2 regions of the Agrobacterium sp. NPDC089420 genome follow, and region 1 is predicted to be linked to the other one. Evidence: riboswitches for the same ligand, from Rfam matches in the RefSeq annotation. Region 1 holds a riboswitch; the other holds the start of a gene.
What was found. A riboswitch is a leader RNA that binds a small molecule or an ion and turns the genes downstream of it on or off. The one in region 1 is predicted to bind cobalamin.

Region 1 (4,178 bases):
TCACCTCAGATGACCTGCCCGACATCGATGCGGTTGCCATCGGGGTCTTCAAAGACAAAGGCCCTGAGGCCGTAATCCTTGTCCTGCAGGCCCTTGATGATGCGCAGCCCGTGGCCTTTGCACAGCGCGTGCAGCGCATCGACATCGCTGACCAGCATATGCGCCACGTTGAAGGGGGCTGCCTTGTGGGTGGGCTGCAATGTCAGGTGCAGCTCGGCATTGCCCTGTTTCAGGATCATGAAGCCGACGGGGGTGCCGTTCTCGAAGGTCTTTTCAAAGCCCAGCACGCCAACGTAAAAATCATGGGCCTTTTCGATATTTCTGACAGGAAGCATGGCGGCGATCCGGCCGAAGCGGATGCCGTGATCGGCGATGGTCTTCATCGCGGAACCTCGGATCTGGGAGAAACGGCCAGCGGCGCGGACGGTGCCGGGGCGCTGGCGTTTTTTCCGATTTGAATTTGCAGGACGGTGCCTGCGGCCATAGGATCATAATCACGGCGATGGCGGATGCAAACGGAATGTCTCTGTTGCCGAGCGCCTTGAGCAAGAACACAGACACGCCCGGGAGGCAGAATGCGCAGCTCCATCGAAATCTTCAACATCCGCACCCGGCAGATGCGGGTGGTTTGGCAGACGCCGGAACTGTTCGAGGCGCCGAACTGGTCTCCGGATGGAAAATATCTGCTGTTGAACAGCGAGGGGCTGCTTTACCGCCTGTCTCCTGCCGGTGATATGTCACCCGAAAAGGTCGATACCGGCTTTGCGACGTTCTGCAACAACGACCACGGCATATCGCCTGACGGTTCGCTCTATGCCATTTCCGACAAGGTGGAGTTCGGCAAGAGCGCGATTTATCTGATGGCTTCGGCGGGCGGCGCGCCGCGGCTGATGACGAAGAACCTTCCCTCCTACTGGCATGGCTGGTCGCCGGACGGGAAAAGCTTTGCCTATTGCGGCATTCGCGATCAGGTTTTCGATATCTATTCCATGGATATCGAGACCGCCACCGAGACGCGGCTGACCCATGGCGAGGGCCGCAATGACGGACCGGATTATTCGCCCGACGGCGCGTGGATCTATTTCAATTCCAGCCGCACCGGGCGGATGCAGATCTGGCGGGTGCGGGTGGACGGTTCCGCCGTCGAACGCATCACCGACAGCCCCTATGGCGACTGGTTTCCGCATCCGTCTCCCAAAGGCGACAAGGTGGTCTTCGTTTCCTATGACGGCGATGTCTTCGACCATCCGCGTGATCTCGACGTGCGGGTGCGGCTGATGGACATGGAGGGCGGCAATGTCGAAACGCTGTTTGAACTGTTCGGCGGGCAGGGCACGATGAACTCGCCCAACTGGTCACCGGATGGCGATGAATTCGCTTATGTGCGGTATTTTCCGGTTGCGTGATGCCGTAAGCGGTGCCGCTTGCGTCATGCCGGGTCCAGGGCGGAAGGATGGAGGTGAGGGCACGGTCATATTGTCGCGCCAGCCGGGTGATACTTGCATTCGCAAATTTTCTTGCCCATAGCTTCCTGCGTCAGGTGCCCGCCCTTGCGGCGGGAGAATCGGGAATCCGGTGAAAGACCGGAACGTGCCCAGCGCTGTGAGGCGGATGCCCTTTTTTTTATGCCACTGAAGTTATTCGGGAAGGCGAAAAAGGGCGGATGAAGCCGAGTCAGAAGACCGGCCTGGCAGGATAGACCGAACCGCGCGGACGGCGGCAGGTTGCTGAAGAGGCGTGTCGCTGCTGCAAAACCGGCATGGTTTCGGCACCCGCGCGCCCGCATTGTTGGGGTTAAACGATGCCGACCGATCCGTCCGCTGGCAATTCACTACGAGCCGATCCATGCGATCATGCGCTTTCGCCCGCCCGCCCGTTTTCCGGCGAGGAGCGCGAGGCGATCTACCGCGCCATCGAGACGCGCCGCGATGTGCGCGACCAGTTCCTGCCCGATCCGCTGCCGGACGAGCTTGTCGAGCGTCTCCTGAATGCGGCGCATTCGGCGCCTTCCGTCGGTTTCATGCAGCCGTGGAACTTCACCCTCGTCACCGATGGCGCGGTGCGGCAGGCGGCCTTCGTGGCCTTCAGCCGCGCCAATGAAGAGGCGGCGGCGATGTTTCAAGGCGAGCAGCAGACGCTTTATCGCAGTCTGAAGCTCGAAGGCATCCGCAAGGCGCCGCTCAGCATCTGCGTCACCTGCGATCCCACCCGCGGCGGCAAGGTGGTGCTGGGCCGCACCCACAATCCGCGCACGGATGTCTATTCCACCGTCTGCGCCATCCAGAATCTCTGGCTCGCCGCCCGCGCCGAAGGCATCGGCGTCGGCTGGGTCAGCATCTTTCATGACAGCGACATTCGCACCATTCTGGAAATCCCCGGGCATATCGAAATCGTCGCCTGGCTGTGCCTTGGCCGGGTCAACGAACTTTACACCGAACCGGAACTGGCGGTGAAGGGCTGGCGCCAGCGCGTGCCGTTGGAGGAGCTGGTGTTCCGCAACCGCTGGGGTGGGGTGTAAAAACAGAGCTCCGTGAATGCGGCGGGGCGTTGCCGCCTTTTCTTCTCCCGGCCCGGGAGAAGAAGCAAGTGGTGTCCGCTCGCGTCACAACGGGTGTATGATGGGCGTTATTGCTGCGGCTGCGCGCCTTTCAGCGCCGGATTCTTCAGGTCGATCCGCCCCGTCTGGTCGGGCAGGAATTTCGGGCCGATGACGCGCACCCTGGTATCGTTCGGATCATAGTCGCGTTCAGGAATTGGTTGCTCCGGCGGCTTTGCCGCCTGCTGTTCAACGGGTTTCCGGGGTTTGTCACCCTGCGGTGATGGAATGGTGGTGATGCTGGAATAGGGCTTTTCGGTCTGCGGCCGGGCGGCTTCTTCCTGTTTCTGCATGTCCTGATGATAGGCGGCCATGTTGCAGGCGCAGCCGGGGACCTTGGTCGAAGAATTGCGGTAGGCGAAGGCGGTCGGCAGGTCCCTGTAGGGTCTGCCGGTCTCGGCAGACACCATGTCGGCGGTTTCCTGGTCCGTCATGGAGTGGAAATACAGCTCGGTCTGTGTGCCCGGGCACATTTTCTGGCACTGCTCCGCCTGGGCGCGAAAATCGAGCGGCGAGGCATTGGAGGCGATCGGGAAAAACGAGCCGTCGCAGGTGCGCACGCAGAGTGTGCGCAGGCCGCCCTCGGCAGCGGCGCCGGGATAGGGTGAAAGCCCGGCCTGTCCCGGCTCACCGCCGTTCTGTCGGAAGGCATCGGGGTAACGCGTCACATGGGGGGCCTGCGGCAGTTGCGTGTCCGTTTCCGGCATCGCGCTGCAGCCATTGGCATCGAGCGCGGCGAGAATGCGCTGGCGCCTGATGTCGCCGTCGTCACTGCGCGCCGCCGCCATGGCATCGTCCCGGTCGCGGATGATCGCGTCGCGTTCGGCTTCGGCATCCGCAAGCGCATCGCCGATCTCGGCGCAGAGGCCGGCATTGGGATTGCCGTAAACGATGACGCTGCCCGACGAGCAGCCATAGCTGCGCAGGTCGTTCCTGATCTTGCGGATGACGATGTTCTGGCGGGCGAGCGCATTGGCGTAGCGCCGCACCTCGGCCGTATTGCCGACGACACGTGGCGGCTCGCGCAATTGCGCATAAAGCGTGTCGCAGACCTGATCCGCGAAAGCGGCGGCCGGAGCGAAAAGAGCAAGGGGAAGCAGGAGGCCGATGATGCGGCTGCGCCGGGTCAATTGTGCGATCCGTTCGATGTCCCCGGCCGGTGGCAGGGGCGTTATACTTCACGAAATCCGTGTTTCAGGAAGATAACATAGGCTGTCGCCGCGATGCGGCAACAGCCTGTTCAAAATTGCGTTAATGCCGCCTCTATCACACCGAAGGATGCGAGGCCTGCACCACGGCGAAGGCCGCCATGTTGACGACGCCGCGCGAGGTGACGCTGGGCGACAGGATGTGGGCGGGCAGGGCCGTGCCGAGCAGGATCGGGCCGACATGCAGGCCCTCCGTCAGCGTGCGGGTCACGCCGAGCGTGATGTTGGCGGCATCGAGGTTCGGGAAGACCAGGAGGTTGGCTTCGCCGGTCAGCACGCTGTTGGGCATGGCGCGCTTGCGCAGCGCTTCGGACAATGCCGAGCCGCCCTGCATTTCGCCGTCCACTTCCAGTTCCGGCGCCGCCGCCTGCACG
Region 2 (4,178 bases), on a different contig from region 1:
CGGACCGGCCGCGCAGGGTGATGCGCGCGGCGGCCTTGCCCTTGTGGGCACGAACGGCGCGCATATTGCTCGGTTCGCCGATGATGGCGCCCGCCGGCGGGGCACAAAGCTGCGGCAGGCTGGCGATGAGATGCGGAACGCCGCGGCAGCCCGCCTCCTCGTCATAGGAAAAGGCGATATGCACCGGCCGTTCAAGCGCCATGCGCGAAAATGCCGGCGCCGCGGCGAGCACAGTGGCTAGAAACCCTTTCATGTCTGTCGTTCCGCGCCCGTAAAGCCGGTCGTTTTCGGTTCTCAGCGTGAAGGGATCGGAAGACCATTCCGGTTCTCCGGCCGGCACCACATCCATGTGGCCGGAGAGGATATAACCGGCGGCATCGGCTGGCCCGAAAGTAGCGAAGAGATTGGCGCGGTCGCCCTCCGGACCCGGCAGCAGCGAGACTTTCGCGCCATGGCTTTCCAGATAATCGGCGATCCATCCGGCAATATCGCCATTGGCGGTTCCAACGACGGACGGAAAGGCGACGAGACGCTCAAGGATTTCGATTGCGTTCATGCTCGTCCCCACTGGCCGCTGGCCGGATTATTCACCGCAGAAGCTTAGAGCGGCTGGCGGCGTTTATCTGCTGAAATGGCAATGATTTCGGTAGATTGTTGTGTGCTCCCAGGACTTTCAGAAAATTCCTGCCGGCAAGGCCGGTTATCTTCGGATGTCGTGGGCTGGGCTGCCGGGACAGATGGTTCCGCGCCGGAGGGGATGAGAGCCGTTGGTTATGGAGCTGCTCAAAGTCGATAGTTTCGAGTTGCGGACCGTGGATATAGCCGATGTGGAGGCGAATCATCTGCATGCCCTCTCCATGGCTGTCGGATGGCGGTATCACGCCAATGAATGGTGTTTCCTGCGTCAATGCGGTATCGGCCTTGCGGCGCTGGACGAGATCGACCGCGTGGTCGCAACCGCGATGCTCTTTCCTTACGATCAGGCTTTTGCGACGCTTGGCATGGTCATCGTTTCCCCGCGCCTGCAGGGGCAGGGCGTAGCACCCTGGCTGGTGCGGCAGCTTGTGGCGAAACATCCCGCCGCCGCCTTGCGGCTGAACGCCACGGAGGTGTCGCGGCGGCTTTTTTCAGGGCTCGGTTTTACCGGAGATACGGAGAAGGTGCATCTTCTGCGGGGAAAGGCCCGTGGCAGCGCCGAGACGCCGCAGCCTGGCAAAAGACAGCGGATCGAGCCGCTTTCGCAAGATCATTTGCCCGCCGTGGAAGATCTGGACCGGGCGGCTTTCGGCGTTTCGCGCAGGACCGTGTTGCAACGGCTCCTGCGGGAGAACAACGGTTACGGCCTGTTCGAGGCCGATCGCCTTGTCGCCTTCGCGCTGCGGCGGGCGGCCGGGCGGGGCCACATCGTCGGCCCGGTGGTTGCGGATGACGAGACGGATGCGATTGTACTGGTGAGACGGCATCTTGTCGATCTCGACGGGCAGCTCGTCCGCCTGGATACCGTGCGCGACGATGGTCTTCTGACCGATTTTCTGGCGCAATCCGGGCTGGTTGCCATTGAAACCCTGACGACCATGTCTAAAAATACACCGCAGCCGTCAGGTTCCGGGTCGGCGGGAGTTTTCGCCCTGGCAGGCCCGTCCCTCTGCTGAGCCCCGCCGCGTCTCATCGAATTATCCGATATGCTTTGATTTGTTTCCCGCCAGCATGCGGCGCGGAACCTTTCCCATGCGTTTGCGCGACATGCTTTGGCGATTGACGCCCGGTCTCTTGCCCCGTATGTGAGAAAGCGACGGTTCCTGCAGCCGAAAGGCGAAGGGATTAATAGGGAACATGGTGCGGGTGATGATCATCGCCCAATGCCGTGGCTGCCCCCGCAACTGTAAGCGGATTGCCGTTCATCCTCGTGACGCTTCAACGCGTCATGCCACTGCATTCCGCGGAATGCGGGAAGGCAGATGAAGGGCGCAAATCCGTGAGCCAGGAGACCTGCCGTCAAAATATGAACCATCGTTACGGGCGGGGAAGCCCGGAGGAGGATATTGTAATGTTATTTTATAACATTTGCTTTGCGTCCCGTCGTCGTTCTCCGTACAAGACGTTCCGCTGTTGCCGCGCGTTCTAGCGCTTGCCGCTCTGGAACAAGCGATTTAATTTCGACTGGAGAACATATGTTTCATTCTGGACGCCTGCCGGCCTATGCCGGCCTTCTGGCCGCTGCGCTCGCAGTTCTGCCCGCCGCTGCCGCCCATGCGGCGGAAACGGTCTATCCCCTGACGATCAACAGCTGCGGTCACGAGATCACCTTCAAGCAGGCGCCTGCCCGCACGGTATCCGTCGGCCAGAGCACCACGGAGGTTCTTTACCTGCTTGGCCTCGCGGACAAGGTGGTGGGCACGGCGCTGTGGATCGGCCCGGTTCTGAAGGGTTACGAAGACGCCAACGCCAAGGTGGAGCGGCTGGCCGACAACGATCCGAGTTTCGAGGCCGTCGTCGGCAAGAAGCCGGACCTGGTGACGACCCAGTTCCAGTGGCAGATCGGCCCCGAAGGTGTCGTCGGCACGCCGGCGCAATTCGCCGAGCTTGGTATTCCCGTTTACACCTCACCGGCTGATTGCGTCGGCAAGGATAATTCCGGCGGTGGTGACGGCGTGCGCAAGACCGGTTTCACGATGGAGCTGATCTATCAGGAAATCCGCGATCTTGCCCAAATCTTCAACGTGCAGGACCGTGGCGAGGAGGTTGTCGCCGATCTGAAGAAGCGCGAGGAAGCCGCCCGCGCCAAGATCGCCTCCGCGAATGGCAAGCTCTCGGCCGTATTCTGGTTCTCCAGCGCCGAACTGGATATCGATCCTTACGTGGCGGGCCGCCATGGCGCTCCCGGTTACATCATGTCGGCGCTTGGTCTGACGAATATCATCGAGAGCGACGAGGAATGGCCGACGGTCGGTTGGGAAACCATCGCCAAGGCCAACCCGTCCGTCATCGTGGCCGGCAAGATGGATCGCCGCCGTTTTCCGGCCGATGACGTTGCCGTCAAGCACAAGTTCCTCGCCACCGATCCCGTCGCCAGCATCATGTCGGCCGTCAAGGAAGGTCATGTCTTTGACATGGATGCGCAGGCAATGAACCCGACCATCCGCACGATCGAAGGCATGGAAACGCTGGCCGAGGCGATTTCGGCTGCCGGCCTCGCCAAGTGAGGGGTTTTTCCGTCCATCTCGGCAGGGCGGGGCTGGCTCTGGCCGCGCTCGCCCTGCTTTTTGTCGCGCTGATGGCCGGAGCGGCCATCGGCGAGACCGCCATTCCCTTCGAGGTGGTGGCCAAGACCATCGCCAACCGGGTCTTTCAAGCGGCTTATCCGCTGGAGCCGCTGGATGAAGGCATCGTGTGGAGTTACCGTCTCAGCCGCGCCGTTGTCGCCGCCTGTTGCGGCGCTTCGCTGGCGCTCGCCGGCGCGGTGCTGCAGTCGCTTTTGCGCAACCCGCTGGCCGACCCCTATATTCTCGGCATTTCCGCCGGCGCCTCCACCGGAGCGGTCGGTGTGGCTCTTCTGGGTTTCGGAGCCGGATTCCTGACCATGCCGGCGGGGGCGCTGATCGGCGCTTTTGTTGCCTTCTCGCTGGTCAGCCTTCTGGTGGTGCGGGCTGGCCATGGCAACAGCGCCATCATTCTGGCCGGTGTGGCCGGCTCGCAGCTGTTCAACGCCATGACCTCGTTCATCGTCACCAAATCGGCCAATGCCGAACAGGCGCGCGGCATCATGTTCTGGCTGCTCGGCAATCTTTCCGGCGTGCGCTGGCCGGATGTCTGGCTTGCCCTGCCGGTCAGCATTGCGGGCCTTGCGGTTTGTCTCTGGTACTCCCGGGCGCTCGATGCCTTTGCCTTCGGCGGACAGGCCGCCGCCTCCCTCGGTATTCCGGTGCGCCGGACCTATGCGGTGCTGATCTCGGTTTCGGCGATCATGACGGCGGTGATGGTGTCGCTGGTTGGCTCCATCGGTTTTGTCGGTCTCGTCATTCCGCACGCGGCGCGCATCTTCGTCGGCGTTCGCCACGGGTTATTGCTGCCGGTAACGGCGCTGACCGGCGCTGTTTTCATGATCGTCGCCGATATCCTTTCACGCATCGTCATTCCCGGTCAGGTGCTGCCGATCGGTGTCATCACCGCGCTCGTCG

Region 2: linked by a shared signal. The riboswitch ahead of ACI2KA_RS20185 (ABC transporter substrate-binding protein) and the one ahead of bluB (5,6-dimethylbenzimidazole synthase) in region 1 are both predicted to bind cobalamin.

The regions. Positions count from the first base shown of each region.
Region 1 is NZ_JBJDMY010000007.1:116,222-120,399, forward strand. Features, by position in the region: gene ACI2KA_RS13200 (glyoxalase superfamily protein) at 6-383, opposite strand; gene ACI2KA_RS13205 (hypothetical protein) at 576-1,406, shown strand; cobalamin riboswitch at 1,522-1,706, shown strand; gene bluB (5,6-dimethylbenzimidazole synthase) at 1,802-2,518, shown strand; gene ACI2KA_RS13215 (DUF2865 domain-containing protein) at 2,626-3,726, opposite strand; gene ACI2KA_RS13220 (NADP-dependent malic enzyme) at 3,863-4,178, opposite strand, start outside.
Region 2 is NZ_JBJDMY010000014.1:107,849-112,026, forward strand. Features, by position in the region: gene argE (acetylornithine deacetylase) at 1-556, opposite strand, end outside; gene ACI2KA_RS20180 (GNAT family N-acetyltransferase) at 774-1,652, shown strand; cobalamin riboswitch at 1,777-2,012, shown strand; gene ACI2KA_RS20185 (ABC transporter substrate-binding protein) at 2,172-3,203, shown strand; gene ACI2KA_RS20190 (FecCD family ABC transporter permease) at 3,200-4,178, shown strand, end outside.